One region of the Pseudoalteromonas sp. T1lg24 genome, then DNA from elsewhere that is predicted to be linked to it. Evidence: predicted binding sites of a transcription regulator. Region 1 holds the regulator's gene; each other region holds the start of a gene.

Region 1 (10,771 bases):
GTGTTTAGTATTTACTGTTGAACCTTCAACAAGAGGCAGTAAGTCGCGCTGCACACCTTCACGGCTTACGTCTGGACCTGATGATTCACCGCGCTTACAGATTTTGTCTATTTCATCAATAAACACAATACCATTTTGCTCAACGGCATTGATCGCTTGCTCTTTTAGCTCTTCAGGGTTTACTAGCTTTGCAGCTTCTTCTTCAGTAAGTAGCTTAAACGCGTCCTTAATTTTTAGTTTACGCTTAGACTTTTTATCGCCACCCATGTTCTGGAACATGCTTTGAAGCTGATTAGTCATCTCTTCCATGCCTGGAGGTGCCATAATTTCAACGCCAACAGGTGCTTGAGAAACATCAATTTCAATTTCTTTATCGTCTAATTGACCTTCGCGTAATTTCTTGCGAAATGCTTGACGTGTTGTATTATTTTCAGACTCTTGCGCTTGGCCCCATGCATCTTTTGCTGGTGGCAATAAGGCATCTAAAATGCGCTCTTCTGCAGCTTCTTCTGCTCTGAACTTGTACTTTTCGGTTTGTTGTTCACGTGTCATCTTCACTGAAATATCTGCAAGATCGCGAATAATGGTTTCAACTTCTTTACCAACGTAACCTACTTCAGTGAACTTCGTTGCTTCAACTTTAATAAATGGCGCGTTAGCCAGCTTAGCTAAACGACGCGCAATTTCAGTTTTACCTACACCCGTTGGGCCAATCATTAAAATGTTCTTTGGCGTTACTTCACTGCGCAGAGCTTCGTCAAGTTGCATGCGACGCCAGCGGTTACGAAGAGCAATCGCAACGGCTTTTTTAGCTTTGTTTTGACCAATAATGTGCTGGTCTAACTCATGTACAATTTCTCTTGGTGTCATTGCAGACATATTCAATTACCCCAGCTCTTCAATGGTTTGGAAGTTATTAGTGAAAACGCAAATATCGCCTGCAATTTTTAGGCTTTTTTCTACAATTTCGCGTGCACTTAAGTCGGTATTTTCAAGTAATGCAGTTGCTGATGCCTGGGCGAAGTTGCCACCACTGCCAATAGCGATTAGGTCATGCTCAGGCTGCACTACATCGCCATTACCTGTGATAATCAGTGATGCAGTTTCATCTGCGACGGCTAGTAGCGCTTCGAGCTTTCTCAATGCGCGGTCGGTGCGCCAATCTTTGGCCATTTCAACAGCCGCTTTGGTTAAGTGGCCCTGATGCATTTCGAGTTTGGTTTCAAAACGTTCAAACAATGTAAAAGCATCGGCTGTACCGCCCGCAAATCCGGCAAGTACTTTGCCGTTATAAAGACGACGCACTTTTTTTGCATTGCCTTCATTACTGTGTTGCCCAGTGAAACTTGGCCATCACCGCCAATCACTACTTTGCCTTCGCGGCGCACAGAAACTATCGTAGTCATAAATAAACCTTAGGTTTAATCTGTTAATTTCAATTGTTATTGATATGGGGAGTAAACAAAGGATTTCAAGGCTTGGCGGGGGAACTTGGTAGCAAAACAAAGCTACCAAGCTTGAATTTGTGTTAGTTGTGTTACTTAGGCATTAAATAAATGCGACAGCGAGAAATGCGCGCACGTTTAATTTGGTTGTTCGCACTTTCAGCAAGACGCTTGGTGGCAAATGGTTCTATTTTTACGCGATACCATACGCCATTTTTGCCTTCTGTACGGTCTACATCAGCAATGAGGCCGGTCTTAAATGCAATTTGTGCTTTTAGCGCTTCCGCATCATCACGATTACGTAGCGATGCACATTGCATATAGTAGGGGCCTTTTTGCTCTTGTTCTGTAACTTCAACTTCAATGTTGGCATTCTCAATTTCTTCAATGAAATCGGGCTTTTTCGGCTTAGGCTTAGGTGCTTTTGTTTGTTCTTTGGCAACTTTTTGCTGCGATGCTTTTACATCGCTATTAGTGGTAATAAAGTATAAGCCATAAATACCGGCCGACACTAAAACAACCGCGGCTACTAACGCAGCAACAGGAAAAGGGCGTTTGCTTGGGGTCGTTTTTTTAGGGGCACGTTTTTTATTTACGTAATCTCTTTGGGCCATTGTTTACTATTTTCTTATGCCATTGAAACTGGGTCGATATCGATACTCCAGCGGACCTTTGTTGCTAGCTTACTTTGACTTATGTAGCTAACAAGTTGATGTAGGTATAAGTGCAATTTCTTGCGCTCATTACCTTGAATATGGAGCTGGTAGCGGTATTTGCCTGCAATGCGCTCAAGTGCTGCAGGAACAGGTCCGAGCAATTGTATACCAGAAGGCAGTTGTTCTGGAATAAGGTCGTATAAAAAATTATTGATGTCGTTTAGCTTGTGCGATTCGCAACGAATGATTGCAAGACTAGTGTAGGGGGGTAGCAAGGTTTCTTCACGTTCACGCAAAGCATAACGGGAGAAGTCTTGGTAGCCATTATTGATTAAGTCTTGTAATAGCGGATGTTCTGGAAAATGTGTTTGGAGCAATACCGTGCCGGCTTCACCGCTACGCCCTGCGCGACCTGACACTTGGGTAATTAATTGGGCTAGGTGCTCTGTAGCGCGAAAATCGTAAGAATAGAGTCCGCTATCTACGTCCATAATGACGACTAGCGACACCTCACTAAAATGATGTCCTTTAGCAAGCATTTGTGTGCCAATTAAAATGCGCGGTTCGCCTTTGTTTATGTCGTGCAGTGCGCTTTCTAAACTGCCTTTTTTACGGGTTGAATCGCGGTCAACTCGGGTGATTGGGGTGTCGGGAAAGCTCTCAGCTAAAAACTCAGCAACTTGTTCTGTGCCTTGCCCTGCGGGGATAATTTGCGTACTACCGCAACTTGGACATTGTGTAGGCACATGCTCTTGCGCACCGCAATGATGGCAAATTAAATTGCGAATATGTTTGTGATAGGTGGCATTGGCGCTACAGCGTTGGCATTGGCTTAACCAGCCACACTCGTGGCAAATAAGACTAGGCGAAAAACCTCTGCGATTTAAAAACACCATAACTTGCTTACCTTTAGTAAGCTCTTGTTTGATGTAATCAAGCGTTGCAAGTGCAAGACCAGACTGCTGATGCTGCCCTCGCATATCAAGTAGCACATACTGATTATCGCTTTGTGTTTGTGCTCGCTCAGTTAATTTAAGCAGTTGGTACTTATTATTTGTGGCATTATGAATCGTTTCGAGCGACGGCGTTGCACTACCCAAGATTAATGGAATCGCTAGTTTAGCAGCACGAAAGCATGCTAAATCACGGGCGTGGTAGCGCAGTGAGTCTTGCTGTTTAAATGATAAGTCGTGCTCTTCATCAACAATAATCATCGCAAGTTTGGCAAATGGTAAAAACACACTAGAGCGGGTGCCAATTACAATGGCAGCGCTTTGAGTTTGTGCTGCACGCCAAGTTGATAGGCGTTCATTATCCGTCATTGCAGAGTGCCAAAGCATAATAGGCACATTAGGAAAGCGCCTACGAAAGCGGTTAACGGTTTGTGGCGTTAAGCCAATTTCGGGTACCAGTACTAACGCTTGTTTACCTTGTTGCAATGGCTTTTCGAGAGCTTGCAGATAAACTTCTGTTTTTCCGCTGCCAGTTACACCTTCAAGCAAATAGCAGGTATAGCCTGTAGCTTGATTAATTGCTGCAAGTGCAATGGCTTGTTCACGCTTAAGTTTGGGTTTATCGCCGATTGCGAGAGGTTTTGATTGCCAATCACGATTGTATTCAACCGTTTTCTCAATAATCGCTTTTTCCAGCAGTGATTTAACGGTTGCACTACTAAACCCGAGCGCACTCAATTCGGTAACTGGCGTACTGCCCGAATCAACTAAATGCTCGATTAGTTGGCGCTGTTTTTTACCATTCACTGATGCATTTTCATCGATTAGTTTAATGATAGGCACCGCAGACTTATCAAGTGCTTCGCCTTTATTTAACAGAGTCGGTAGTGCAACTTGGTAGCACTCTCCAAGCGGGTTTTGATAATAATGACTCGCAAATTCGATAAGGCTGATCATGTGACGATCAATAATCGCGTTGTTATCAATTAAACGTGAAATAGGTTTTAATTTATCGAGAAATTCACTATTTGATTTTAACGCAACAACAATGCCGACAAGTTGCTGACGACCAAACTGAACTGCAACACGACAACCCACCGCAATATTAGTTTGAAACTGAGGTTCAACGAGGTAATCAAAGTTACGGTAAAGCGGTACATTTAAGGCAATTTCTGCAACAACAGGCGTAGTCATTCTACTTTTATTTTTAGAGCGAATTTGTTGAAATTAAATCATGGCATTGTGTTTGCGGCTAGTGTTAAACAAAATTTATCTGAAGATGGTTAAAGATCTTGCTATTGGCATGTTAGTTGGCTAGAATTCGCGCCCTATATATTTTTGTTTAACAACGTATGGTGCCAGACTTCGGGTTTGGAGAGCGATGCGGCCTAATTAGAGGTTTACTATGAAAGAAGGTATCCACCCTAAGTACGAAGCAATCAATGCTACTTGTTCTTGTGGTAACAAATTCGAAACGCGTTCAACTCTTTGTAAAGACATCCACTTAGATGTTTGTTCAGAGTGTCACCCGTTCTACACTGGTAAGCAAAAAGTGCTTGATACAGGTGGTCGTGTTGATCGCTTCAACAAGCGTTTTGGCGCGCTTTCAAGCAAAAAATAAGAGCTGTTTTAGTTCTTTCAAAAAAGCACCTAAGGGTGCTTTTTTTGTATCTAAAATTTAATATGAATTTTTGTCATGTTATATGGTTTTTCTATGTCTTTTTATTCTAAATAGATGGCTATATACTGGATTATAGATAGCTTCAATATTCATTATTTTTACTATCTGTTGGCAAAATAGTATCTGTCGAGTGTAAAAAAATAGATGGTTGTGAATCTGGTCGGATCTGAATTAACTTCAATCTGGTAATGATTTAGCAGAAAATATCCACAAGCCTATTGTTGTAAATTCAACTATGGTCTTAGGTTAAGATATAACCGCATTTAACTTCTATTTACTCTAAATGCCGTACTATTAAACCAGTATCTCTCACTTTTAACATCGTAGGATAAGGCACGCATGTCTGACATAAGAGAAAAAGCGCTACAATACCATTCTGAACCCGTTCCTGGAAAAATCAGCATCGAATTAACCAAACCAGCAGAGACAGTTAATGATCTTGCATTAGCTTATAGTCCTGGTGTTGCTGAACCGGTTCGTGAGATCGCAGCGGATCCGAACAATGCATATAAATATACTGCAAAGGGTAATATGGTCGCTGTTATCTCAAACGGTACTGCAATTTTAGGTTTAGGTAATTTAGGGCCGCTTGCATCAAAACCTGTTATGGAAGGTAAGGCGTTATTATTTAAGCGTTTTGCTGGTTTAGATTCAATTGATATTGAAGTTAAGCACCGTACTACCGAAGACTTTATTAATACTGTAGAAAATATTGCAGATACTTTTGGTGGTATTAACCTGGAAGATATTAAAGCGCCAGAGTGTTTTGAAATTGAAAAAGCGCTTATTGAACGTTGTAGTGTGCCAGTATTTCATGATGACCAACATGGTACCGCGATTGTAACTGCGGCGGGCATGCTGAATGCGTTAGAGATCCAAGGTAAAAAGTTAAAAGATGCATTAATTGTATGTTTAGGTGCAGGTGCAGCAGCAATTGCATGTATGGAGCTGTTAATTAAATGTGGTGCACAACGTGAGCACATTTATATGCTTGATAGAAAAGGGGTTATTCATACGCGTCGTGATGACCTAAATGAATACAAAATGTTGTTTGCAAACAATACAGATAAGCGCACCTTACAAGATGTTATTGAAGAAGCAGACGTATTTGTAGGTGTTTCAGGTCCTGACTTATTGGCTCCTGAAGATCTAAAATTAATGGCAGATAAGCCTGTGGTATTTGCATGTTCTAACCCTGATCCTGAAATTAAGCCCGAAGTGGCGAATGCTGCGCGCAATGATTTAATTATGGCAACAGGTCGTTCAGATTACCCTAACCAAGTTAACAACGTATTATGCTTCCCATTTATTTTCCGCGGTGCGCTTGATGTGCGCGCAACAGCGATTAATGACGAAATGAAAATTGCGGCGGTAAATGCGATTCGCGAAATTGCTAAAGAGCCAGTACCGCAAGAGGTATTGTCAGCGTCTGGTGAATCAAGCCTTGAATTTGGTAAAGATTACATTATTCCTAAGCCAATGGATCCGCGTTTGCTTCCGCGAGTAGCACGTGCGGTTGCAGAAGCTGCGGTTGAGTCAGGCGTTGCGCAGATTGAAATGCCAGAAAACTACATGCTTTAACTTGGTTAAAAGCAAAAAAAACCTCAGCAATTGCTGAGGTTTTTTTTATTCATCTTCAAGCTCTGGAACCGGTAAGCCGCGTTCAGCAAGAATTTCTTTTACCCTTTGCGGAATATGCTCAGGATTATCTTTTCTCAGATCTTCATCGTCAGGCAATGGCTGACCTGTAAACGCATGCAAAAATGCTTCACACAGTAGTTCGCTATTGGTTGCATGACGTAAGTTATTTACTTGTCTACGAGTGCGCTCGTCTGTCAGTACTTTCAATACGTTAAGTGGGATAGATACGGTAATTTTTTTCACTTGTTCTGATTTTTTACCGTGTTCTGCATATGGGTGAATATATTCACCGTTCCATTCAGTTGCCATAAAGTGTACTAGCCTATATCTGTTACGATTTAATTTTGACGATAGCCTGTATATTAAGAGGCAAAATTTTATCGTTTTAAAATATATAGTCAAATATCATTTATTTGGCTATATAGACGTGTAAAAGTTTTGACTTCCATTGTTTAGTGGTTTAACCTTTTAGACGTCTAAACATCTAAGTGACAGAGTTATGAAGCAGAACAAACAAACAACCCTTGCTGTTCGCAATGGCATTACCGCAGATAAACATCATGGTGCGGTTGTTCCACCATTATATTTATCGACGACTTATTCGTTCGCCGATTTTGATAAAAAGCGTGATTATGATTATGGCCGTAGCGGCAATCCTAATCGCGATATTTTGGCTGATACGCTTGCTAAGCTAGAAGGCGGTGAAAAGGGGATTGTAACTGCAACAGGTATGGCTGCTGTTCACTTATGCACACAAATCTTAACACCAGAAGATACTATTTTAATTCCTCATGATTGCTATGGCGGCAGTTACCGTTTATTCACGAGCCTTGAAAAACGCGGTTTATTAAAAGTAGCGGTTGTCGACTTTACACAAGCGTCTTGCTATGAGCAGATTAAAGCAATTAAACCTAAGCTAGTGTGGATTGAAACGCCAAGTAACCCAGTTTTACGTTTAACTGATATTGCCAAAGTAGTGGAAGTTTCTCACTCGGTAGGGGCGTTAGTGGGAGCTGACAACACGTTTTTATCTCCAGCATTACAAAACCCAATTTCATTTGGTGTAGATATTGTTATCCACTCAACCACAAAATACATTAATGGCCACTCAGATGTTGTTGGTGGCGTGGTTATTACACGCACTGCGGAGTTAGGCGAAGAGCTCGCTTGGTGGGCAAATAATATTGGTATTACAGGTGCGCCATTTGATGCGTATTTAACGCTGCGTGGTATTCGTACTTTAAATGTACGTATTAAACAGCACCAAGAAAACGCATTTGCTATCGCACGCTATTTAGAAATCTGTGAGCATGTAGAGAAAGTTTATTACCCAGGTCTTGAAAGTCATCCACAACATGATTTAGCAAAAGCACAGCAAAAAGGTTTTGGTGGCATGGTGAGCTTTAGTATTAAAGGCACAATTGAAGATACGGCTAAATTTTTAACCAGTGTAGAACAGTTTAGTCTTGCTGAATCACTTGGTGGTGTAGAGAGCTTAATTTGTCACCCAGCTACCATGACACACGCCGGCATGGCGCCTGAAGCACGAATTAAAGCAGGCGTTAACGATACGTTAATTCGTATTTCTGTTGGTATTGAAGATGTTGAAGATTTAATCGCAGATCTTGAACAAGCATTCGCAAAAACAATTAACAAAGATGTCGCTGCTGGTGGAGAAAAAAGCACTCAATGCTGCGCTGCACGACCTGCATTGTGGTGATTATTTAAATGACAAAACAAGTATATAAATTTGGTGGGTCAAGCCTAAGCAGTGCCAAGCGCTACCATGCAGTTGCCAATATTTGTCAGCAACTAGCGTATGGCGATGCCATTGTTGTATCTGCTGCAGGTAAAACGACCGACACGCTTGTGCGCTTGTGGTCGTGTTATCACAATCAAGATCATAAAGGTGTTGGTGAAGTAATTGCGTTACTAAAAGATCACCAATGCGCACTGGTTTCTGAATTATTAGGTGATAAAAGTGAAGTGTATGCTCATTTTATTGACGATATTAATGCAATCTCTCAACGTGCTGGCTGTGCAGAGTTAGAGCAGGCGTGGTTGCTTGCTCACGGTGAGCTGTGGTCTGCCCGATTACTTGCGCATTATTTAAATAAGCAAGGGGTTGCTGCGACTCACTTTGATAGCCGCAAGCTATTTGTTGTTGCACAAAATAATCTTAAGCATCAAGAAAATACTGCACGCTGCCAGGCATTAAAGAGCGACCAACTTAATGTGGTGACGGGATTTATCGCAAGTGACGAAGTGGGTAACACGGTGACGTTAGGCCGAAATGGTAGCGATTACAGTGCGACTTTGCTTGGTAAATATATTAATGCCAGCAGTGTTACAATTTGGACAGATACTCAAGGCGTTTACAGTACCGACCCACGTAAAGTAGAAAAGGCGGTTAAATACAATAAAATTAGCCAGCAGCAAGCGCAACAACTCGCGCGATTAGGTAACCCTGTATTGCACGCTAAAACGCTTACACCATTAAAAGACAGCGATATTAAATTAGTCGTTCGCAGTAGCTACGATAGCCATAGTGATGGTACGCAAGTGGTTGCTAACGAACAAGCGAAAGCAAAACGTTTTTTAACGACACTTGCCAGTGTTGACGTGTTTCAACTTACTCATAACAATAAAGATAGCATTCGAGAGTTAAGCATTATTCTGCAGCATCCGCTTCAGCCGCTTGAGGTAGAGGGAAATACGTTACTGCTTGTACCAAGTCAGTTTGGCGAGCAAGTTGCGTCATATTATTTACAAGATGCGGTGCTTATTGAATCGAATGTTTCTGGTGTGGCAATCGTGAGCGAGGCCGGCAGTGAATCGCAGTTACTTGAAAGTGCAAAAGCATTATTAGAGAAGCAAAGCATGACATTACGTGGTGCGTGGAGTCAAAATGGCTTTGCTATTTTACTTGGTGACCAGTTGCTTGAAAGCGATACGCTGTCATTGTTACATGATGAATTGATCACCGCTAAACAAGAATTAGCTGTGATTGTGGCGGGTATTGGTAATGTTGGTGAAGTCTTTTTATCACAGCTTAATGACCAGTTAGCGCGTTTAAATACCTTGTTACCAGTTAAGTTGGTAGGTTTATTACGCTCAAGTACGAGTTTGTTAAATGGCCAGGGTATAGAGCTGGCAACAGCCAGTGCAAACTTCAAAAATAATGCAAAAGCGTCGTCACCTGAGCAGATCATCGAGTTTATTAAAGAGCTTGATTATGGCCATAAAGTAGTGATTGATATCACGGCAAGTGAATCGTTTAGTAAGTTATACCCTGAATTTGCGTTGCACGATTGTCATATTATTTCAGCAAATAAATATGCGGGCACCGCAGAGTTAAATTGGTATGAAAATTTACGTCGCTTGCAGACTGAGAAAAATTTACTATGGCGTTACAACACAAGTGTAGGAGCCGGTTTACCAATTAATTTTGCTTTAAAAGACCTGCAAAACTCGGGCGATAAAATCACTAAAATTAGTGGTGTGTTCTCGGGCACATTGTCTTGGTTAGGGGCAAATTACTCGCTCGATAAAAAGTTCTCAGATTTAGTTGAGCAAGCACGAGAGTTGGGCTTTACCGAGCCTGATCCGCGTGAAGATCTTTCTGGCCGTGACGTACAAAGAAAGTTACTTATTTTGGCGAGAGAGCTTGGTTTATCACTTGAGCTAGACGACATTGAGTTATCGGCGTGGATGCCAAATGAGCTTGCCGAAGGGTCTTGGCAAGATGCATTAGCAAAACGTGAGTTACTTGATACATTTGTGGAAGAGCTCGCTCTAGATGCACAAAGAGAAGGTAATACGCTTAGGTACGTGGCTGAGCTTGATACCACAACCTCACCTATTACGGCAAAAGTAGGGTTAAAAGCTGTTGCTCCGTCAGCTGCGGTTGCAACACTAACTCCGGGCGATAACATTTTTGTGATCAATAGTGTTTGGTATGCTGACAACGCATTGATTATTCAAGGACCTGGAGCAGGGCGTGAAGTTACCGCTGCGGGAGTGCATTCTGATTTATATTGGCTTTGCCATAAGCTATCAGAGTAATTAACCTTAACTCTGGGTAATTAATATTAAAAAGCCGCTAACAGTGTTAGCGGCTTTTTAAATTTATTTAAACTGATTTATACAAATGAATGGTGCCGTTAAAATAGCTCTTCAGTTGTTTTGCCTGAATCAGTCGTTGTTGTATAAGGGTCAAATAAATTCTGCACTTCTTGCTGAGTATACTGCGTTGGTGCTGTGCCCTTAATAAAATACTCAAATCGTGACGAGTTATCGGTTTTTTTAGTTAGTAACCCTGATTTACGGTCGATTCTTACAGAGACGAGCCCTTCAGGTTGTTCAATAGGTGCGCTAGGCATACCTCTTAGTGCT
Region 2 (10,771 bases), on a different contig from region 1:
CGCCAGCGCGACAACTCTGCTTCTACTCACACAAAAGTCACGACTTTACTCGCTGACTAATGCCAATAAAACTCAACATCAAAAACCCCAACTTATCCCTTGGAAATCCCCTCTCAATCCTCTAGTATTACTGCCTAACCGTGTAAAAAAGTATTTCAATGAAATCATTCCCTTCGCTTTATTTCACAAACTTATTTTTGATTGGTGGAACGGGTTTACTCACCACTTACCTAGCGCTTTATTTAGGCCAACAGAATGTCTCCACATTTTGGATTGGTTTACTCACTTCTTTTTATTATTTAGGTTTGTTACTTGGCTCTAAATTAGGTTACCACTTAATTAAATCGGTTGGTCATATTCGTACCTTTGTCGCAAGTACCGCTGCGGTTACTGCCTGTGTGGCGGCGCATGCGTTAAGTGACAATATTTACCTCTGGTTGGCACTTCGCTTAATTGTTGGTCTTAGCATGATGTGTAATTACATGGTGTTAGAAAGCTGGCTGAATGAGCAAGCAGCTCCTGAATCCCGTGGCCGGGTGTTTTCGTTTTATATGATCACCTCTTACCTTGGTATGGTGCTTGGTCAATTAGCGCTATCGCGTTTTCCAGAGCTAGGCTATGCCCCGCTCTTTTTAGTCTGTATGGCGTTGTCGCTTGGTATTATTCCAATTTCTATTACTCGGCGTATTCACCCTAAACCGCTCAAACCAATTCAAGTGAGTTTATTTGGCTATTTTAAAAAAGTGCCACAGTCGCTTACAGCGGTGCATTTTGCAGGCATTATTAATGGTAGTTTTTATGGTTTGGCACCTACGTTTGCAAGCCTTTCGGGCTTTAGCGCCCAAGAAATTGCATTATTTATGTCAATCACCATTTTTGCAGGTTTACTCGCACAGTGGCCGATGGGTGTTATTTCCGACAAAATTCGCCGCAGTATTTTAATTCGCAGTAACGCGGTTGCCATTGGTGTGGTGAGTTTGGCCTTATTTTTATTGCCACTTACTCAGTATGTCGCTTATGCCCTAACTTTTGCCTTTGGCTTATTTGCATTTACGCTCTACCCGCTTTCATCTGCGCTAGCAAACTCGCGTGTAGAAGATGAAGACCGTGTAGGTGTATCATCTGCCTTACTGATTATGTTTGGCGCAGGCGCCGCGATTGGTTCGGCCGTGAATGCGCAAATTATGGCGTTTTTTGGTCACCAAGCTTTGTATGGTTCAACTGCGGTGCTCACTGTGGTGATGTTTGCACTGCTAAGCTTTATTAACTCTAAGCAAAAAGCGGAACAACCCGAGCCAAGCGATTATGTGGTGGGTACATCCGATGTAACCGCATCGCCACTGGCTGCAACTATGGATCCGCGTATTGAAGAAACCACTGCGCACGAGCAATTGCTGGTAGTAGATGAGGAAAACACTCACTCTCAAGAAGATTTAGACGATGAAGAGTTTGATGACCAAGAGTTTACTAAGCAGCAACAGCCAGATTTAGATGCAAGTTCACAGCAAACCCTAAAAGCAAATGAAGATAATAAAACTCAAGCTTCAAGCTAACTTATTTAAATAACAAAAAAGCCCGCATTTAGCGGGCTTCTTACTTTTGGAAAAATGTATTACTTCACTTTCCACGTGATTTCATCGCCTGCGCGAATTGGTACAACTACGTCATCGCCTAGTGGGTATGACTCTGGTACTTGCCACGTGTCTTTTTCAAGTGTCACTGTGTCGGTATTGCGTGGTAAACCGTAGAAATCTGGGCCATTAAAGCTCGCAAACGCTTCTAACTTATCAAGTGCACCAGCTTCTTCAAATGCTTCTGCGTATAGCTCAAGTGCAGCGTGCGCAGTGTAAGAACCAGCACAACCACATGACGCTTCTTTTTTATCTTTTAGGTGCGGCGCTGAATCCGTACCTAAGAAGAACTTTTTGCTGCCGCTTGTTGCCGCTTTAATTAACGCTTCTTGGTGAATATTGCGCTTTAAAATTGGTAAACAGTAATAATGTGGACGAATGCCACCTGCTAGCATGTGGTTACGGTTATACAGTAAGTGGTGCGCTGTAATCGTTGCTGCAACATTGTCACCTGCTGCCGCGACAAACTCTGCCGCATCTTTCGTAGTAATGTGCTCAAGTACAATCTTAAGATTTGGGAAATCATCCACAATTTTGCACAGAATGTTTTCGATAAATACTTTTTCGCGGTCAAAAATATCAATGCTTGAATCAGTCACTTCACCGTGAATAAGTAACAACATACCTACTTCAGCCATGGCTTCAAATACCGAGTACATGCCTTCAATTGAGGTTACGCCTGAATCTGAGTTAGTTGTTGCGCCTGCTGGGTATAATTTAGCAGCAACAATTTTACCGCTCGCTTTCGCTTTTTTAATTTCTTCTGGCGTTGTTTTATCTGTTAGATATAACACCATTAACGGCTCAAAATTGCTGTTATTGTGCGCTTGAATTCGCTCGTAGTAGCTAAGGGCAGAATCAGTACAAGTTGCTGGTGGTACAAGGTTAGGCATAATAATCGCGCGACCCATGTAACGGCTTACGTCACGAACGGTGTCTTTTAACTGGTCGCCATCACGTAAGTGAATGTGCCAATCGTCTGGGCGAGTAATGGTTAATTTAGCAGTTGTGTCTGTCATGATCCTACCTTTTATTGACGGTGAGCGGACGAACGTCCGATTGTGTTGATCTTATTGACTTGTGATGCTGCTGTAAAGCGCTAGCATCGAGGTTTATCGATAATAATTGTATACAATATCCCTTTTTGATAAGTTAGCGCACACATTAATAAAAATAGAGACCAAAAATGAAACTAACACGCGCTACTTCTCTGTTATTAACAGGGTTACTTGCTTCGGGTTGTGCATCGACAATCAACGAGCCAACAGCCACCCTTTTACAAAGCCCTATCACAATTAACACACAAGCTTATTGGCAATTAGGTTTAACCAGCAGTGACTTTGATGCCCTAGTTACCAATTTAAACGCTGGCGCCGACATTAATGAAACCCTTTATGCCCTGCGCGGTTTTAGCTATTTTGGCAATACGAAGAATTTAACAGCTGAGCAATTAACAGCACTAGACAGCGCGTTGTTTGCCCGTATGCAAACCATCACTAAAGACGACTATCGCGCCATCGAAAACTACGCGGTAACGCTTTACCGTTATTACTACTTTGATGATTTAAAAGATAAATTAGCTAAACACTTACCTTTATTACCAAATGTAGCGCTTAGCGATACAAGCCCGCTTGCAGCACAATATGCTAAGTGGGAACAACTTCGCGCTATTGGCTTTTTAGCATTTGAAGCGCGAAGTGAAGATGAGATTAAACAAGCGGTACTTGCACAAACTAAGTGGCAGCAAGAATTACTCGACTTGCTTCAAACCGACAACAGCTGGCAGCAAGCGCACGCGGCTTGGGCACTTGGTTACATCCATTATATTTTAGATGACGAAGCAGCAGAAAAAACACTTGATGAAAAAGTGTGGGCGGCACTTGAGCAAAACCCAAAAACAAATAAAGAGTTTATTTTCTCACAGCGTTATTTAGTTAATAGCTTCCGCGGTAAATCAGCTTGTGATGAGGAGTTTAAAGGCCGCTGCAGCGAAACAACACTTGATGATGCCCTGCCGATTAACCATAAATGTTCCGATTCGTTGTTTATTCGCGCACAAACTTTGACCACCGAGCAACTTAATATCAGCTGCGAGCGTTTAATTTCGCAAGAATCACATTTCCATGACGTATACGCCACCAACCGCCAGCCTGTGCCTAACGATTTTAATGAAGCGCTGCGCGTTGTAATTTTTGATAACTACACAGGTTACAACCAGCACGGCCAAATGATTTTTGATATCAGCACCGACAATGGCGGTATGTACATTGAAGGTAAGCCAAGCAAACCAGGTAACCAAGCTACTTTCTATTCTTTTAAAGCTTTTTGGAAAGAAGATTTTTCGGTTTGGAACCTAAACCACGAATACGTGCACTACTTAGATGGCCGTTTTAATAAATACGATGGTTTTGGCCACTTTCCAAGCCACTTAGTATGGTGGAGCGAAGGTGGTGCTGAATTAATTGCAAAGAGTAAAAGCAATGACCGCGTGAATAAGTTGCTGCACGAAACAGAGCAAGCAAAATGGCCTACTTTGCGTGAAGTCTTTGACACTACCTACCAAGATGGTTCAAAACGTGTTTATCAGTGGTCGTATTTAGCGCACCGTTATTTATCAGAAAATGCCATAGATGATTATCGTCAGTTAGCGCACTTTTTACGTACTGACTACTTTGATGGCTACAGTGAACTGCTTGACAGTTTAGTGGCTAAACACAGTGATAAGTTCGCACACTATTTAGCAAGCTATAAGCAAACTAATCCACACCAAGAAGCGGCGCAGAAAGAAAAGCCAAATAGACTATATCGTTATTTATATCGCGATTATTTAATGCCTAAAACGCTTAAAATTAACGCCGAGCATAATCATATTTTATAAAGGCAAAACAAACTTTTATTGAGCAAAAGTGCTTGCTGAGTTACATTTGTGTTAATTTCTAATAACACACGGCTAGCAAGCGCTTTTATGCAGTATTCATCGGGCGATAATGTAGACGCAATTACCACCAGAGCTAATCAGTTAAGTATTATTAACGAGTTTGCCTCGTCGCTCATTCGTATTGTTGATCTCGACGAGCTCTACGACTACGTGACGCATCAAGTAGTTAAACGCCTCGGTTTTGATGAATGCTCCATTTTTATCGCCGATTTAGAAAAGCGAATACTCAACCAAGTCTCATCCATTCATAAACACAACGATATTGAAAACGAACAGCTCGCGATTTCGATTTCAGAAGGTATTTGCGGCCATGTGTTTGAAACCGGCTGCGCCGAAATTATTAGCGACGTATCACAAGACAAGCGTTACTTAGATATTAGCGGCAACGTGCTTTCGGAAATATGTGTACCACTAGTTTACGACGGCCAAGTGCTTGGCGTAATTGATTGCGAACATCCTGAGAAAGACTACTACACAGCCGATCACTTAAGTATTTTAACAACTGTGGCGTCCATGCTTAGCGCTAAAATTGATCAGTGTAAAACGGTTGCCAATCTTACCGATACTATTAATCAGCTTAACTACGCACAGCTGCTTGAAAAAGGCATGTTGCAAATTGCTAACTTAAGTTCAGATTCGCAGACCATGGACAGTTTTTATACTGGCCTGCACGACATTGTTAAAACCCTACTGCCTGCCGAAAATTTGTTTATTGGCTATTACAATAAGCAAACCCGTGGCTTAGAAATTCCTTACATTATTGAGCATGGCGTAGAGCGTATTACGTTAAAACGCTTTAGCAATGCGCAAATACAAAAAACCGCATCGGTTTATGCCATCAATAAGCAACAAGCCGTGCTAATCAATGGCGATGAATACCAACGCCATATTGATAACGGTGACTTTGATTTAATTGGTGCACAGCCTAATTCTTGGCTTGGTGTACCGTTTGAATTAAACGACGAGCTATCGGGCATTATTGTGGTGCAGAGTTACAACCACAGCGTTAGCTACACCGAGCACGACAAAGACTTATTAACTTATATTAGCCAACAAATTCGCCTTGTAATTAATCGCGTTTTTGCCGAGCAAGCATTGCAACACAAAGTAATGCACGACGAACTCACGGGCATTGCCAACCGCGCATTGTTAATTGACCATTTAACCCTTGCTATTAACGCACTTGGTCGTAGTAATAACCCTAAAATTCATGCCCTGCTCTATTTAGACTTTGATCGTTTTAAAATGATTAACGATACCTTAGGCCATCAAGTCGGGGATAAGTTTTTAGTTAAGATCTGCAACATTATTGGTCAATGTATTCGCGAAACCGATACCTTTGCACGCTTAGGTGGCGACGAGTTTGCTATTTTACTGTGTGATATTTTTGGCGCTGAAGACGTTACACCTGTAATTGAGCGCATAAAGCTCGCGCTGAAAGATCCTATTTTAATTGACGACCATTTACTGCAAGCATCAACCAGCATTGGTGTTGCCTTTGCCAACAAAGACACCGACGAAGCCTATAAAATTTTGCAACGCGCCGATGCAGCCATGTATCAGGCTAAATCACTTGGCCGAGGCAAAGTACAGTTTTTTAACGACACCATGCGACAAAAACTGAAAGGCGCAGCACTGTTAGAAAGCGATATTCAAAGTGGTATGAACAAACACGAGTTTGCGCTTTTCTATCAGCCTATTTTTACCATTCAAACGGGCGAAATTATTGGTTTTGAAGCCTTAGTGCGTTGGCATCACCCTGAACGTGGGTTTATTTCACCTGCTGATTTTATTCCACTAGCAGAAGAAACCGGACAAATCCTCGCCCTTGATTTACATATTTTAGAACTTGCGGCAAAACAATTACGCCTTTGGCACGGCACATTACCTGAAGACTTTAAAGTGACCGTAAATGTATCGTCTAAGCATTTCTCAACGTTAGAGTTTGCTGATTTTATTCAGCGTCTTTACTTTGAGTACAAACTACCATTAGGCAGTTTATGCATTGAAATTACTGAATCGGGGCTAATTGAAAACCTTTCCCTTGCGACAGAAATAATTGAAAAGCTGAAAACCTGCGGCGTAAAACTGTGTTTAGATGACTTTGGTACCGGTTATTCGGCACTCGGTTATTTGCATCAATTACCTATTCATATTTTAAAAATTGATAAAAGCTTTATTGATAATCTTAACTGCGGCGAAAACCACCCATTGGTTGATGCTATTTTAACGCTTGCCAGCGCCCTTGAATTTGACGTGGTAGCTGAAGGAATTGAAACACAAACTCAGCTCGATGTGCTGAAACAAACTAAATGCCAATATGGCCAAGGCTTTTTGGTAGCAAAACCTATGCCTGCAAAACAAGCTTTTACCTTTTTAACCACAGGAAAACTGAGTTAATCCAAACTCAGTTTCCCTGCATATCACACGTGACTTAAGCGAGTTCTTGTCTGAGCTCTTTTGCTGCGGTTACCATGTTTTTAAGTGCTGCTTGGGTTTCTTGCCAGCCACGGGTTTTTAAGCCGCAATCTGGATTTATCCAAAGACGTTCCACCGGCACTTTTTTCGCAGCCTCTTTCATCAACTGTTTAATCCACGTTACCTCTGGAATATTCGGACTGTGAATATCATAAACGCCAGGGCCTATCTCATTAGGATAATCAAAATCTTCAAATGCGTTAAGTAATTCCATATTTGAACGTGACGTTTCAATCGTAATGACATCTGCATCCATATCGGCAATCGCCGCGATAATATCGTTAAATTCGGCATAACACATATGGGTGTGAATTTGCGTGCTGTCGCTTACGCCAGATGCCGATACACGAAACGCATACGCCGCCCAGTTTAAATAGTTTTGCCACTTAGACGCTTTTAACGGCAAGCCTTCCCGAAATGCAGGTTCATCAATTTGAATAATGTTTATGCCCGCTTTTTCTAAATCAACCACTTCGTCGCGCAGCGCCAGCGCTATTTGATTGGCAATTGTTGGTTTATCAAGATCATCGCGGATAAACGACCAAAACAAAATGGTGACAGGGCCTGTTAACATGCCTTTCATCTGTTTATTAGTAAGTGATTGTGCATATTCGGTCCAGTTAACCGTCATCGGGTGTTTGCGGCTTATATCGCCCCAAATTACCGGTGGCTTAACACAGCGAGAGCCATACGATTGCACCCAGCCAAATTGTGTAAACGCAAAGCCTTCGAGCAATTCGCCAAAATACTCCACCATATCATTACGCTCTGCTTCGCCGTGAACTAACACATCAAGGTCCACAGCTTCTTGCTGTGCAACAGCATAAGAAATTTCATTTTGCATTTGAGCCGTGTAATCAGCTTCGCTAATATTACCGGCTTTAAAATCGCGACGCGCCTCACGGATAGCCGTTGTTTGTGGGAAAGAGCCGATAGTAGTCGTTGGTAAAATAGGTAAACCAAGCGCTTGCTTTTGAACCAACTGACGTTTAGCAAAAGGGCTCGTACGCTCACCATCTTGCTTGGTTAGGCTATCAAGGCGTAACTTCACTGCGGCATCGTTTACACGAAGCGATTTAGCACGCGCTTTCACTGGCGCTGAATAGTCAATGAGCGAAGTTACATCCCCCGACAGCAAGGCCTGTTTCAATAACGATAATTCGTGCCCTTTTTGTTTTGCAAATGCAAGCCAGGATTTAATTTCACCATCAAGCGTTGTTTCTAAGGCTAAATCAACAGGCGTATGCAACAACGAACACGAAGGCGCTAACCAAACATGCTCACGTGATGAAACGAGCGATTGTATTTGGTTGTAAACCGCTTCGAGATCCGCTTTCCAAATATTACGGCCGTTGATAACACCTAAAGACAATACTTTGTCTTTAGCTATGCGCTCGTTAATCTTCTCTATATCTTGCGCTTCGGCAACCAAATCAAAATGCACGCCGTCTACTGGGTATGTTGCAATATCAGCTAGGTAGTTTTCAACTGAACCAAAATACGTTGCCAGCAGCAGCTTTACACCTTGCCCTTGCAGTTTATTAAAACTGGCTGTAAGCGCATACAGGTATTCTGGCGTTAGTTCTAACGCTAAAATGGGCTCATCTATTTGCACCCATTCAACACCTAAATCAGCTAATTCACTCAATACATGTTGATACGCTGTCAGTAGACGTGGCAGCAGGGCTAACTTATCAAATTCGCCGACAGTTTTTGCCAAATGCAAATAAGTTACCGGACCAACCAATACAGGTTTCACCTGATGACCGAGCGCTTGCGCTTCTTTTACCTGATCAAATAGCTCTGTAAAGCTAATTTCAAATGTTTGATTTTCAGTCAGTTCAGGTACGATGTAGTGATAGTTGGTATTAAACCACTTGGTCATTTCACTTGCAGCGCATGCACAACCAGTCGGTGCTCTGCCGCGCCCAATGCGAAACAAGGTGTCTAAATCTACCGTTTGTGTTTCATTTTGGTGACGCGTTGGTACCACGCCGAACAGCAAAGAGGTACTAAGTACATGGTCGTACCATGCAAAATCCCCTACTGGCAACAACTCAACACCTTGGCTTTGCTGTAGTTGCCAATTGTCTTTGCGAATTGCTTGTCCTCGCTCTTGCAGTTCTGTGAGTGAACTCTCATTTCGCCAATAGGCCTCAACCGCCTTTTTAAGTTCGCGCTTTTTCCCGATACGTGGAAAACCTAAGTTGTGAATTGTAATTGCCATCTTGATATCCTTTTATTTAAGACGTTTAGATGGCTAAATATTAGTGGTAAACTTAATTCAACAAAATCGCAAGTTTTTCCAATTTAACTTGAAATAAATTAATACAAAATAGAAAAGTAAAGTTTCACATATAAACCAAACACCAATTGACAGCGCTATCATAATCTATACATATATATAAAATAGAAATTTATTATTAAAATGACGACGATATGTACAAATCAACATTGAAACATGAAAAATAAACAGCTAGTATCAAATCTCTCTCACGGTCGTTCAAGTTTAATATGAGTATTCCTAAAGATGATTGATGTAAAACACCTTAAAACCATCGCAACCCTTAAAGAGACAGGGTCTTTGGTTAATACCGCACGAGAGCTTTTTCTAACCCAATCTGCTTTATCTCACCAAATCAAAGATTTAGAAAACAAACTCGATTGCCAGTTGTTTGAGCGTAAAACACACCCCGTACGTTTTACCCCACAAGGTATGTTGTTGTTAGAGCTTGCTAACGATGTACTGCCAAAAGTGGAAGCAACCAAATGCAGATTAAAAGAGAGCTTAAACCAACCTATCTCGCAATTGCGTTTAAGCGTTGAATGCCATGCGTGTTTTCATTGGTTATTGCCAACAATTAAAGAATTTAACAACTTTTGGCCGGATATTAAGGTGGATTACGAGCGAGGTTTTAGCTACGACGCCATTCCGGAGCTGTTAAACGATGAGTTGGATTTAGTACTTACATCGGATATTCGTGAAACAGAGCGCCTTGAGTTCGCACATTTATTTGATTTTAAGTTAAAGCTAATTGTCAGCCCAGATCATCCGCTAGCTAAAAAAGCCTATGTAACCGCGCTTGATTTAAAAGACGAAACGATTATTTCGTATCCGATCCCACGCGAAAGACAAGATATTTTTAAGCACTTTATTCAAAATGCGCGTTTCGACGGCACCTTAAAAACCGTTGACCAAGGCTTGCTTATTTTTCAGCTTGTAAGCGCCGGTATGGGTGTGGCTGCTTTACCAGATTGGCTAGTAACCCCTTATGAAAGCCAAGGATTAATTAAGTCAATTCCATTAGGTGCGCTTGGTTTATCACGCCCGATGTATTTAGCGATGAAAAAAACCATGAGCGAAAACCCGGTTTATCGCCACTTTTTAAATACCTGTAAACAAAAAAAGGGTTAGCACATGCTAACCCTTTTATCTATTTAACTACAAATTAGCTTTCTAGTTCTTCATTAATTTGCTCTTCGCCACTTAATAACATTGCAAGCCAGCGCCCTTCTTCACTGTTTTCAAGGGCAATTTTCACAACCATGGTAAGCGGTACAGACAGCAACATGCCAACCGTGCCAAGTAACCAGCCCCAAAACAATAATGATAAAAACACGACAAGTGGTGATAAGCCTAAACCTTTACCCATAAAGCGTGGCTCAATCATATTGCCCATTACGGTGTTAATTGCCATGTAACCAATGCCAATTAAACCTGCAA
Region 3 (10,771 bases), on a different contig from region 1:
CTAACATTGCTACAGCTGGTAACTGCTTGCCTTCTAAGAATTCTAAGAAAGCGCCACCACCTGTTGAAATGTATGAAATTTTGTCTGCTACTTCATATTTATCAATTGCTGCAAGGGTGTCACCGCCACCAGCAATTGAGAATGCATTTGACTCTGCAATCGCATGTGCAAGTGCTTTGGTACCTTCACCAAATTGGTCAAATTCAAATACACCTACCGGGCCGTTCCATACAACCGTACCGGCATTTTTGATAATCTCAGCAAGTGCCTTCGCTGAATCTGGGCCGATATCAAAAATCATGTCGTCTGAATCAACATCTGCAACTGACTTTAATGTTGCTACAGCTGTTTCTGAGAACTCTTTACCCACTACTACATCAGTTGGTACTGGAATATCGCCACCCGCTGCTTTTGCTGCGTTAGTTAACTTGTTTGCTTCATCAATTAAATCAGCTTCATAAAGTGATTTACCAACGTTATTACCCGCAGCTGCGATAAAGGTATTTGCAATACCACCACCACATACTAACTGATCAACAACACTTGAAAGCGACTCAAGTACAGTCAGTTTAGTTGAAACTTTTGAACCACCAACAATCGCTACAAGTGGGCGCGCTGGGTTATCAAGTGCTTTACCAAGTGCATCTAGCTCTGCCGCAAGTAATGGACCTGCACAGGCAACATCTGCGAATAAACCAACACCGTGAGTAGACGCTTGTGCGCGGTGCGCAGTGCCAAATGCATCCATTACATACACATCACACAGTGCAGCTAATTTTTTAGCTAAAGCTTCGTCGTCTTTTTTCTCGCCTTTGTTGAAACGTACGTTTTCAAATACAACTACTTCGTTGTCTGCAACCTCAACACCATTAAGGTAGTCTTTTTCTAGGCGAACAGTTTGCTCTAATACGTCATTTAAATAGTTAACAACCGGTAGCATTGAGAATGCTTCATCGTATTCGCCTTCTGTAGGGCGACCTAAATGCGACATAACCATTACTTTTGCGCCTTTTTCTAAGGCTAATTTAATGGTTGGTAACGACGCACGAATACGCGCATCACTGGTTACTTTACCGTCTTTTACTGGAACGTTTAGGTCTTCACGAATAAGCACGCGCTTACCTTGTAAATCTAAATCAGCCATTTTAATGACAGACATTTGAGCTCTCCTTTAACATAAAAAAACCGCAAATTTGTTGGCAAACTCACGGTTATCTAAATCTAACTTTTTAGTGCCATCGCCTCTGCGGTATCTAGCATACGGTTGGCAAAACCCCATTCGTTATCGCACCAAGCTAAGATTTTTACTAAGCGCTTGTGGCTTACACGAGTTTGCGTACCGTCGATAATCGATGAATGACTATCGTGATTAAAATCAACCGATACCAGTGGTTCTTCGGTATAACTGATAATACCGGCTAAGTGTTGATGCTCTGCATCTGAAAGTACTTTATTTACCGATTCGATTGTTACATCGGTATTAAGCGTGACGCTTAAGTCCATTGCAGTAACATTGATGGTAGGTACGCGCACGGCAATGGCTTCAAAGCGGCTTTTAAACTTAGGCAGAATGCGCTCGATACCACGTGCTAATTTAGTATCAACCGGAATAATAGATTGGCTTGCAGCACGGGTACGACGAAGATCACTGTGATAAGCATCGATAACCTGCTGATCATGCATTGACGCGTGAATCGGGTAATTGCACCTGACTCAATACCAAATGCATCATCAAGTACTTTAATCACTGGCACAATACAGTTAGTAGTGCATGAACCGTTAGAGACGATAGTGTGCTCAGCTTTTAATTCATTGTCATTAATACCAAAAACAATGGTGGCATCCATATCGGCATCGGCAGGTTGCGAGAACAACACCTTTTTAGCGCCCGCATTTAAATGCAATTCAGCATGTTCACGAGAGTGATAGACACCTGTACATTCAAGCACCACGTCGACATCTAATAAACCCCAAGGCAATTCGCTTGGATTTTCTTCGGCGAATAACTGAATTAAATCACCATTTACGGTGATGGCATCTTGCTGTAATTGCACAGGAAATTTAAAACGACCATGAGAAGTGTCGTATTTTAATAAATGCGCGATGCCTTTAGCGTCTGCTAATTCATTGATCGCGACAATTTGAATGTCGTGAGTACGACCAGCTTCATATAAAGCTCTTACGATATTTCGTCCGATTCGACCAAAACCATTAATTGCAATTTTGATTGCCATTAAGTTGTTTTTCCTAACAGTGCCGAGCACTTTCACAGTTGGTGAGAGGGTTGATGGCGGGTATTCTAAAGCAAAGAATTTGAATACGATAGTGAAAAAATTTTATTCTTTGATTAGTAAAGATAATGACACCGGTTACTTACTAGGTAAATCAAGGGATCCAGTAATTTCGCAAGTTTCATGAAGATTTTTAGAAAAGTGTGATTTTAATTTGTCTGTTAAAAATGACACCGGTTTCCCTAAATTTATTACGACAATTAATCGCTCAACACGCGCTATAAAAAACACAAAAAAAACTAATTTACGCTTTTAAAATGATCCTAAAAATAAGCTGTAGATTTAGTCTTTCAAGACTAACTCTTTTTCTTCTTGGCGTAATGTTAATACTTCAAAACCGTCTTTGGTGACTAAAATAGTGTGCTCCCATTGTGCTGATAGCTTTTTATCGCGGGTAACTACTGTCCAACCATCTCGTTTGGTTTTAGTTTTCGCGGTACCTTGGTTTATCATTGGCTCAATAGTAAATGTCATACCTTCTTGGAGCGTTACACCAGTATCCTTTTTGCCAAAATGCAATACTTCAGGCGCTTCATGCATTTGCCTACCAATACCATGGCCGCAAAACTCTCGCACTACAGAGTATCCGTGTTGCTCAGCATGATGTTGAATAACCGCGCCAATATCACCTAATTTAGCACCTGGTTTCACTTGTTTAATAGCCAGCCAAAGTGCTTCATAAGTCGTTTCAACTAAACGTTTCGCAAGCGGCGATACTTCACCGATACAATACATTTTACTGCTATCTGCGATAAAACCATTTTTCTCTAAAGTAATATCGATGTTGATAATATCGCCATTTTTTAGTTTTTGCGTGCTACTTGGCACACCGTGACAAACCACTTCATTAATTGACGGGTTAAGCACAAATGCAAAACCGTACTGACCTTTACTCGCAGGGCGCGCATTTAACGTATTGGTAATATAGTCTTCAACAAAATTATTAATTTCTAGCGTTGACTGGTCGACTGCGATAAACGTATCGAGTGCAGAAAATACGTCTGCCAGTAATTGGCCGGAAGTACGCATAAAATCAATTTCCGTTTGATTCTTAATAATGATTTCACTCATTGCATTCACCTTGCTGATCACATTGACGCAGTAACTCTTGCTCCATTATTTCAGCAAAGGTTAAATTAGGATTACGCTCTGCAAGGCGCCCTACTTTTATCCAAAATTCGGCTTGAGAGTTGATTGAACGCACCATCACGGTGCTAGCATGACGAATTTCATCATGTAATTGGTCAGAAATTTTAACGATACCCATAGCGACACACTGTTTGATTATATGTTTTATATATATTACGTATACATAATATATAAAATCAATAAAAAAATGGCGCCAAAGGCGCCATTGTGGGCTGGGTAACAAATAAAAAGTTTATCTTGGCAGATTTTTGCTTAACTTTTTGTTTTTATTCATTACATCACTGTAATAACCGTGAAGCGCTTCACTTAATTGGCCTTCTTGGCGTTTAATTCGTTCAGCTTGGGTAATGTTTTGCTGCTTTAACGTTACGTTTTCAGCACGTAATTGATTGATTACATCACCTTGCTGCTGCGCCTTAGTTTTAAGTTCATCAACGCTATGAATTGATTCTTTTAACAGGGCATTTAGCTCTTCATTACGCTCATTAAGTTCACGGCAGTGATGTTTCATTACCGATTTACTCATATTCGCTTCTTCAACTTGTTGCTGGAGATCTTGAAGCTTAGCGGTCACTTCTACGCTTGGTTTTTTCTTTGCGTCTGTTAACTGTTCCATCAGTGTTTCAAGCATAGCGTTTGAGTTTTCCCACTCACGCTCAATTAACTGCACATGCTTAATAATCATGGCATGATCATTTTGCAATTGCTCAAACTGCTGCTGTTTTTCTAAAAGCAGTTTCTTCTGTTCAATTAATTGTTCAGTAAGCGCTTTTTCATGTGCGCGCTGTGCAAAGGAGGTAATATTAGCTTGTACGGGATCTGAACCGCAAACAAGTTCAGGAGCATTTCGTTCAGAGGTAACCATTTCCCTTTCCTCGTTATTATACCTATCAAAAGTTGGTTAAATTTTAGCAAGACAAAGGCAGGGGGGAATTTGATCTAAATCAGTTTTTTTAATTAAGAATCGTTATCAAAGGTAAAACTATTGCGCTAGATCAAAAAAGCGATGCATTTGCATCGCTTTTGATTATTATAGCTTTTTTTGCAATTATGCGAGTTGATTCGCTTTTGCTACGATATTCTCTACCGTAAAGCCAAAGTGTTCAAATAGTTCATTTGCAGGCGCAGATTCACCAAATGTTGTCATACCTACAACCGCGCCATTTAAACCAACGTATTTGTACCAGTAATCTTCAATGCCCGCTTCTACCGCGATACGTTTAGTTACTGCACTTGGTAGTACTGATTCTTTATAAGCCGCATCTTGTGCGTCAAATAAATCAGTTGACGGCATAGAAACAACACGTACTTTTTTACCTTGAGCGCGAAGTTCAGCTGCTGCTTGCATAGAAAGCTCAACTTCAGAACCTGTTGCAATAAGAATAATCTCAGGCTCACCATCACAGCTTAATACGTAACCACCTTTACGTACATTCGCTAATTGCTCAGCTGTACGCGCTTGTTGTTGTAAGCCCTGACGAGTAAATACAAGTGATGTTGGGCCATCTTTACGCTCAATAGCATCTTGCCATGCAATTGCAGACTCAACTTGGTCACATGGGCGCCAGTTAACTAAGTTAGGCGTTAAACGCATGCTTGCTAGCTGTTCAACTGGTTGGTGCGTAGGACCATCTTCGCCTAAACCGATTGAATCGTGCGTATACACAAAGATTGAAGGCTGCTTCATAAGCGCCGCCATACGAACTGCGTTACGCGCGTATTCCATAAACATTAAGAACGTCGCACCGTAAGGAATAAAGCCTTTATGCAGCGCAATACCATTCATAATTGCCGACATACCAAATTCACGTACACCGTAGAAGATGTAGTTACCTGATGCGTCATTTGCTGTTAAGCCTTTTGAACCTTCCCAAAGTGTCAGGTTTGAACCTGCAAGGTCAGCAGACCCCCCCATAAACTCAGGTAACATAGGGCCAAACGCATTAAGAGTATTTTGTGATGCTTTACGTGTCGCTGGGTTTTCAGGGTTTGCCTGCAGGCTTTCAATATAGGCTTGTGACTTCTCAGCCCAATCTGCTGGTAATTCACCTTTTTGACGACGTTCAAACTCTGCCGCTAGTTCAGGGAAAGCTGCTTTATACGCATCAAATTTTTCAGCCCAAGACGCTTCTTTTGCGGTACCCGCCTCAACTGCATTCCAATCAGCATAAATATCAGCTGGAATATCGAATGCACCGTGCTCCCAGTTTAAAAATTCACGTGCAGCTGCAATTTCAGCATCACCTAATGGTGCACCGTGACAATCGTGGCTACCTGATTTATTCGGTGAACCATAACCAATCACTGTTTTACAACAAATTAATGTTGGCTTGCCCGTTTCAGCACGTGCTTCATCGATTGCTGCGCGAATAGCTTCGCTATCGTGGCCATCTACGTTACGTACAACATGCCAACCGTAAGATTCAAAACGTGCTGCTGTATCGTCAGTGAACCAACCTTCTACTTCACCGTCGATTGAAATACCGTTGTCATCCCAAAACGCAACTAGCTTACCTAGGCCTAATGTACCTGCTAGCGAACACGCTTCGTGTGAAATACCTTCCATAAGGCAACCATCGCCTAGGAAACAGTAAGTAAAGTGATCAACAATATCGTGACCTTCACGGTTAAACTGGTGCGCAAGTGCTTTTTCAGCAACTGCCATACCAACCGCGTTAGTGATACCTTGACCTAATGGGCCTGTCGTTGTTTCAACACCCGGTGCATAACCGTATTCAGGGTGACCCGGTGTTTTAGAGTGCATTTGACGGAAGTTTTTAATTTCCTCAATTGGAAGATCATAGCCAGATAAATGCAGTAAAGAATAAATTAGCATTGAGCCGTGACCGTTTGACAGAATAAATCGGTCGCGATCAGCCCAATCAGGGTTTGCTGGATTATGGTTTAAATAGTCGCGCCATAGCACTTCAGCAATGTCTGCCATACCCATAGGGGCACCTGGGTGGCCAGACTTGGCCTGTTGCACAGCGTCCATAGATAGAACGCGAATAGCATTTGCTAGTTCTTTACGTGACGGCATGGATTTTCCTACCTCATTATTTGTTTGCTGTCATAATTTGGGTACATTGCCTATTGGTATTGTGTATGCAAAAATCCAATACCAATAGGTCAATGTACCCACGCAGCTCTATTCTTACCTATAAGCACACGCGGAGCAATGGAAAACCGACTATAATCTAGCTTCTTTATGCACAAAACAGCCTAGTAACGGTGAAGAAATTTCACTTTTAATTTTTTTTAGACGTCTAGGCGTAAAGTTATTGTTTGCAGCGTCGTTATTCGGTAGAATACGCGACCATTTAATTGAACCTGCGCAAATCCTTGTGGCAACGCGCATTTTTTGTGAGTGAGTAGAAATACCATGGCAAGAACTTTATTTACTTCTGAGTCAGTATCTGAGGGTCATCCGGATAAAATCGCTGACCAAATTTCTGATGCGGTTTTAGACGCAATTATCACACAAGATAAGCATGCGCGTGTTGCCTGTGAAACAATGGTTAAAACAGGTGTTGCAATTATCTCTGGTGAAATTTCAACAGATGCGTGGGTAGACCTTGAGTCAATCACACGTAAAGTAATCACAGATATCGGTTACACATCATCTGACGTAGGTTTTGACGGTGACACATGTGGCATCATGAACCTTATTGGTCAACAATCACCTGAAATCGCACAAGGTGTTGACCGTACTAAGCCTGAAGAGCAAGGCGCTGGTGACCAAGGTTTAATGTTCGGTTACGCAACTAACGAAACACCAACGTTAATGCCAGCACCACTTTATTACTCGCACCTACTTGTAGAACGTCAAGCACAAGCACGTAAATCAGGTATTCTTCCTTGGTTACGTCCTGATGCAAAATCTCAGGTAACCTTCGTATATGAAGACGGTAAGCCTGTTGCAATTGATGCAGTTGTACTATCTACTCAGCACAACCCAGACATCGAGCAAGACGCACTAGTAGATGCTGTAATGGAAAACATTATTAAGCACACGCTACCTGCTGAGCTTTTAACTGAAGATACTAAATACTTCATTAACCCAACTGGCCGTTTCGTAATCGGTGGTCCTGTTGGTGACTGTGGTCTTACAGGTCGTAAAATCATTGTAGATACTTACGGTGGTATGGCACGTCACGGTGGTGGTGCGTTCTCTGGTAAAGATCCATCAAAAGTTGACCGCTCTGCGGCATACGCGGGTCGCTATGTTGCTAAGAACATTGTTGCAGCTGGCCTTGCTGATAAGTGTGAAATCCAAGTTTCTTACGCTATTGGTGTTGCTGAGCCAACGTCAATCACAGTTGATACATTCGGCACAGGCAAAATCTCTGAAGAGAAGTTAGTAGAGCTAGTACGTGAGCACTTCGACTTACGTCCTTACGGTATTACTAAGATGCTTGACCTACTTCACCCAATGTATCAAATGACTGCAGCATACGGTCACTTCGGTCGTGAACCGTTCGAAATGACGGTAGGCGAAGATACATTCACAGCATTTAGCTGGGAAAAAACAGACAAAGCAGACGCACTTCGCGCCGCTGCTGGTTTATAATAACCGTCTGATTGAGAAAAAGCGCCATTGGCGCTTTTTTTATGCCTGTAATTCAGTTACTTGGTAAGATAATCGCTCTAGCAAGAAAAAATAAAAATGGTGAAGTCATGTACCTTTCAATTAAGCATTACCCTGAAATAGCAAACAATACTAACCAACAAAGAATCGTACGCCTTGCTAAACCTTACCTTACAACTCCGGCAATCGTTTATGTTACGCATGTTTTAGTGTTGGTTTCCCTTGTGGTAATAAACCTGCCAAGTGTGCAACAACTATCGCCTTTGCTTTTAAAGGCCGGTTTATTTATTACTTATTTGATAGCAATGCATTTTGCGGGCATAAATACATGGCAGCGTAAGCAGTTTTTAACACACCTTGATGAAATCCAAACAAAATCAGAACAATCCGATATCGCCCTCGCCCAGTCATCTTTATTTAATTATTGGAAAGACGTTCAAGTAACTAAAACCTTTATCGTTACCGCCCCTACTTTCGCACGCATGAAAACCTTCGAATTTGGTTATTTGAGCCTCAGCGAAAATGGAGAAAAAGCGATGATCCGCGTATTAGAAGACGAAAACTTGGCATCAAGCCAACTTAAAATTGCCATTTTTAACGACCAAGTCATCCCTGCGGTCATCGAGGAAAATACACACGTTATCCTCACACTTGCAGAACATTCGATAAATGGCACAATTAGTAAAATTAACCATGTAGCAAAACGAAAAGTCACTACAAATCAATTAGCGATTAATTTTACCGAAAAACTATTGGTGGTCGAGTTTGAACACACGCCAAATGAGCTATCATTGGTATCCCATGTGACCAACCCACAAACCGAACTTACCTATACATTGAAACTGATAGCCATCGACTCACAAGATTATGTTGTTTTTAAAGTGCTGGAAGACCACCCGTCGCGTCCGCTAATGAGTGCAGATGTTATTATCTTTAATAGCGATAAAAAACAAACAGCCAATGTACTTGGTTTTTCAGAGCTCGCAACACATCACGTCGGACATTACCCGCTAGCCGGTGGTATGATTAGCTAAGCACCTCAGCAACGAAAAACGCTATTAGATAAAACATAGGATTTAATATGAACAAAGGACATGTAATTGCATTTGTGCTCGGCGCTCTTAGCGTCGCACTTATTTCGACATTAATGCCTTCAGATAGTCAATTAATTAGTAAAGAACAACCATCTAATAGCTCTGACCACAGATTATCTGAGCCGCTAGAATCAAGCTTTAATAACATCAAAGAACCCTTAACGGAAACCCTATCCACACAGCACAAATCAATACAACACTCACTGACAGCGCTGACTAAATCTGAGCTGGTTGCTGAAGTTGAAAGGTTAGAAAATGAATTAACACATGCTACACAAAAACATGAACAGCTGATTAAAGAGGTGAGCGAACATGCAGAAACCATGTTGCGCGACAAGGTCGCGGAGCTCGAGCAACAAATGCAGCAGCAACTTGAATTACTGCTCAGTGATGGCGTAGACACCCTTAATTTAGCAACTAAATTTGAGCAACAAACCCGTGACGATCATTGGGCCGAAACGACAGAAGCGGTGTTTCAAGATTTTTTTACCACACATGATTTTATTGAATTTGTGCAACTAAAAACGATTGATTGCCGAGAAAGTATTTGCCAAATTAACTATCAGTATGCCGATGATTTCGAATCAATACACCTGTTCCAACATAAATTATCAGAGTTTGTTACCAAACATAAATTCGCTACTAGCCAATCACAAGAGGCTAATGGTTCAGTCAATATGCATATCGCGAAATAACCTAGGGTCTGTTGACCTTTCAAGTTCGTTTTTGCAGCAGTTTGATTGGGGTTTATACAAGGCAGAGGATGCGTGGCATAGTTATTCTATGTGAGTCAGCCGATAACACAGTAGAAAACCCAATCAAGCGTTGCCGAACGGTTCTATTGAACGTACTTTTCTCATTGTTGCCTATATGGATGTAGGTAAGGGGCGTGAGCAGGACGCGGAAGCTTTGCTCGATATTCGCTTAGATTGCTAGGCCACACATCGAGCGCCGCGATAAAAGCACGCTCAAAGAGAACAAAAATAGAACAGTAAAGGTGGGCAGACCCTAGTCAAATGGCACTACAAGGGTAAAGCTTCAAGCGCGCTTTCATCTTTTTAAAGGTGCTAAATACGTTAGATTTTGCGACAGAATTACCTAACCAATGTGGAATTTTTCCTGCAGGATCTGCAATCGCTTGATACTCAACAGAAATCGTATCTGCGTCTCGCTGAGTAATTACCCAACTGGCAGCTACATGCTTAATGCGAATGAAGCCATCACGCTTTGCATATTCGTTGTTAGCCGCTTGAATGCCAATTTGCATTTGTGTATTTGACGTTCTAAAAATACGTGAGTAAGTCACCATATCACGATTTTTAATCGGCCATGGCGCATTAAATTGAGTGTAAACGATATGCTCGTTTTGTGATGGTGATTTTAGCACTTCGACACTGTCCACATTGCTTAACCACTTATCAGCATTGTCTGTATCAAGTAAAAGTGCTTCAAACGCTGCTAAGCATCCGCTAGTCTCTGTGTAGGCTTTTAACTTTAAAAGTCCATCAGGCAGTTTTTGCTGATAAACTTCAATTCCTTGTTTAATTTTTACTTGCTGCCACTGTAATGCACTCAGCGGAGTACAAAAAAGTAGCAGCAACAGCATAGTGCGCATATTATTGCCAGTAAGGCTCCAATTTTTGACTTGC

What was found. Region 1 encodes MetJ, which represses methionine synthesis genes. Its sites were predicted from a motif close to TAGACGTCTAGACGTCTA; they were not measured.
Region 2: metE (5-methyltetrahydropteroyltriglutamate--homocysteine S-methyltransferase) is a predicted target of MetJ. The motif match lies at 9,293-9,310, and genes of this name have one in related genera.
Region 3: metK (methionine adenosyltransferase) is a predicted target of MetJ. The motif match lies at 6,700-6,717, and genes of this name have one in related genera.

Annotation. Positions count from the first base shown of each region.
Region 1 covers NZ_PQCB01000001.1:154,346-165,116, reverse strand. The annotation lists gene hslU (HslU--HslV peptidase ATPase subunit) at 1-879, opposite strand, end outside; partial or broken gene hslV (ATP-dependent protease subunit HslV) at 886-1,406, opposite strand; gene C2M30_RS00695 (SPOR domain-containing protein) at 1,538-2,059, opposite strand; gene priA (primosomal protein N') at 2,074-4,248, opposite strand; gene rpmE (50S ribosomal protein L31) at 4,460-4,675, shown strand; gene C2M30_RS00680 (malic enzyme-like NAD(P)-binding protein) at 5,075-6,316, shown strand; gene metJ (met regulon transcriptional regulator MetJ) at 6,362-6,685, opposite strand; gene metB (cystathionine gamma-synthase) at 6,876-8,096, shown strand; gene metL (bifunctional aspartate kinase/homoserine dehydrogenase II) at 8,105-10,441, shown strand; gene C2M30_RS00660 (penicillin-binding protein 1A) at 10,540-10,771, opposite strand, start outside.
Region 2 covers NZ_PQCB01000016.1:85,673-96,443, reverse strand. The annotation lists gene C2M30_RS07780 (MFS transporter) at 159-1,553, shown strand; gene pyrC (dihydroorotase) at 1,613-2,650, opposite strand; gene C2M30_RS07770 (collagenase) at 2,818-4,509, shown strand; gene C2M30_RS07765 (GGDEF domain-containing protein) at 4,597-6,969, shown strand; gene metE (5-methyltetrahydropteroyltriglutamate--homocysteine S-methyltransferase) at 7,004-9,274, opposite strand; gene C2M30_RS07755 (LysR family transcriptional regulator) at 9,578-10,462, shown strand; gene C2M30_RS07750 (AI-2E family transporter) at 10,497-10,771, opposite strand, start outside.
Region 3 covers NZ_PQCB01000006.1:522,448-533,218, forward strand. The annotation lists gene C2M30_RS05485 (phosphoglycerate kinase) at 1-1,159, opposite strand, end outside; partial or broken gene epd (erythrose-4-phosphate dehydrogenase) at 1,222-2,234, opposite strand; gene map (type I methionyl aminopeptidase) at 2,574-3,362, opposite strand; gene C2M30_RS05500 (ParD-like family protein) at 3,355-3,558, opposite strand; gene C2M30_RS05505 (hypothetical protein) at 3,673-4,305, opposite strand; gene tkt (transketolase) at 4,489-6,480, opposite strand; gene metK (methionine adenosyltransferase) at 6,823-8,010, shown strand; gene C2M30_RS05520 (hypothetical protein) at 8,052-9,062, shown strand; gene C2M30_RS05525 (hypothetical protein) at 9,110-9,817, shown strand; gene C2M30_RS05530 (START domain-containing protein) at 10,135-10,737, opposite strand; gene C2M30_RS05535 (CYTH and CHAD domain-containing protein) at 10,739-10,771, opposite strand, start outside.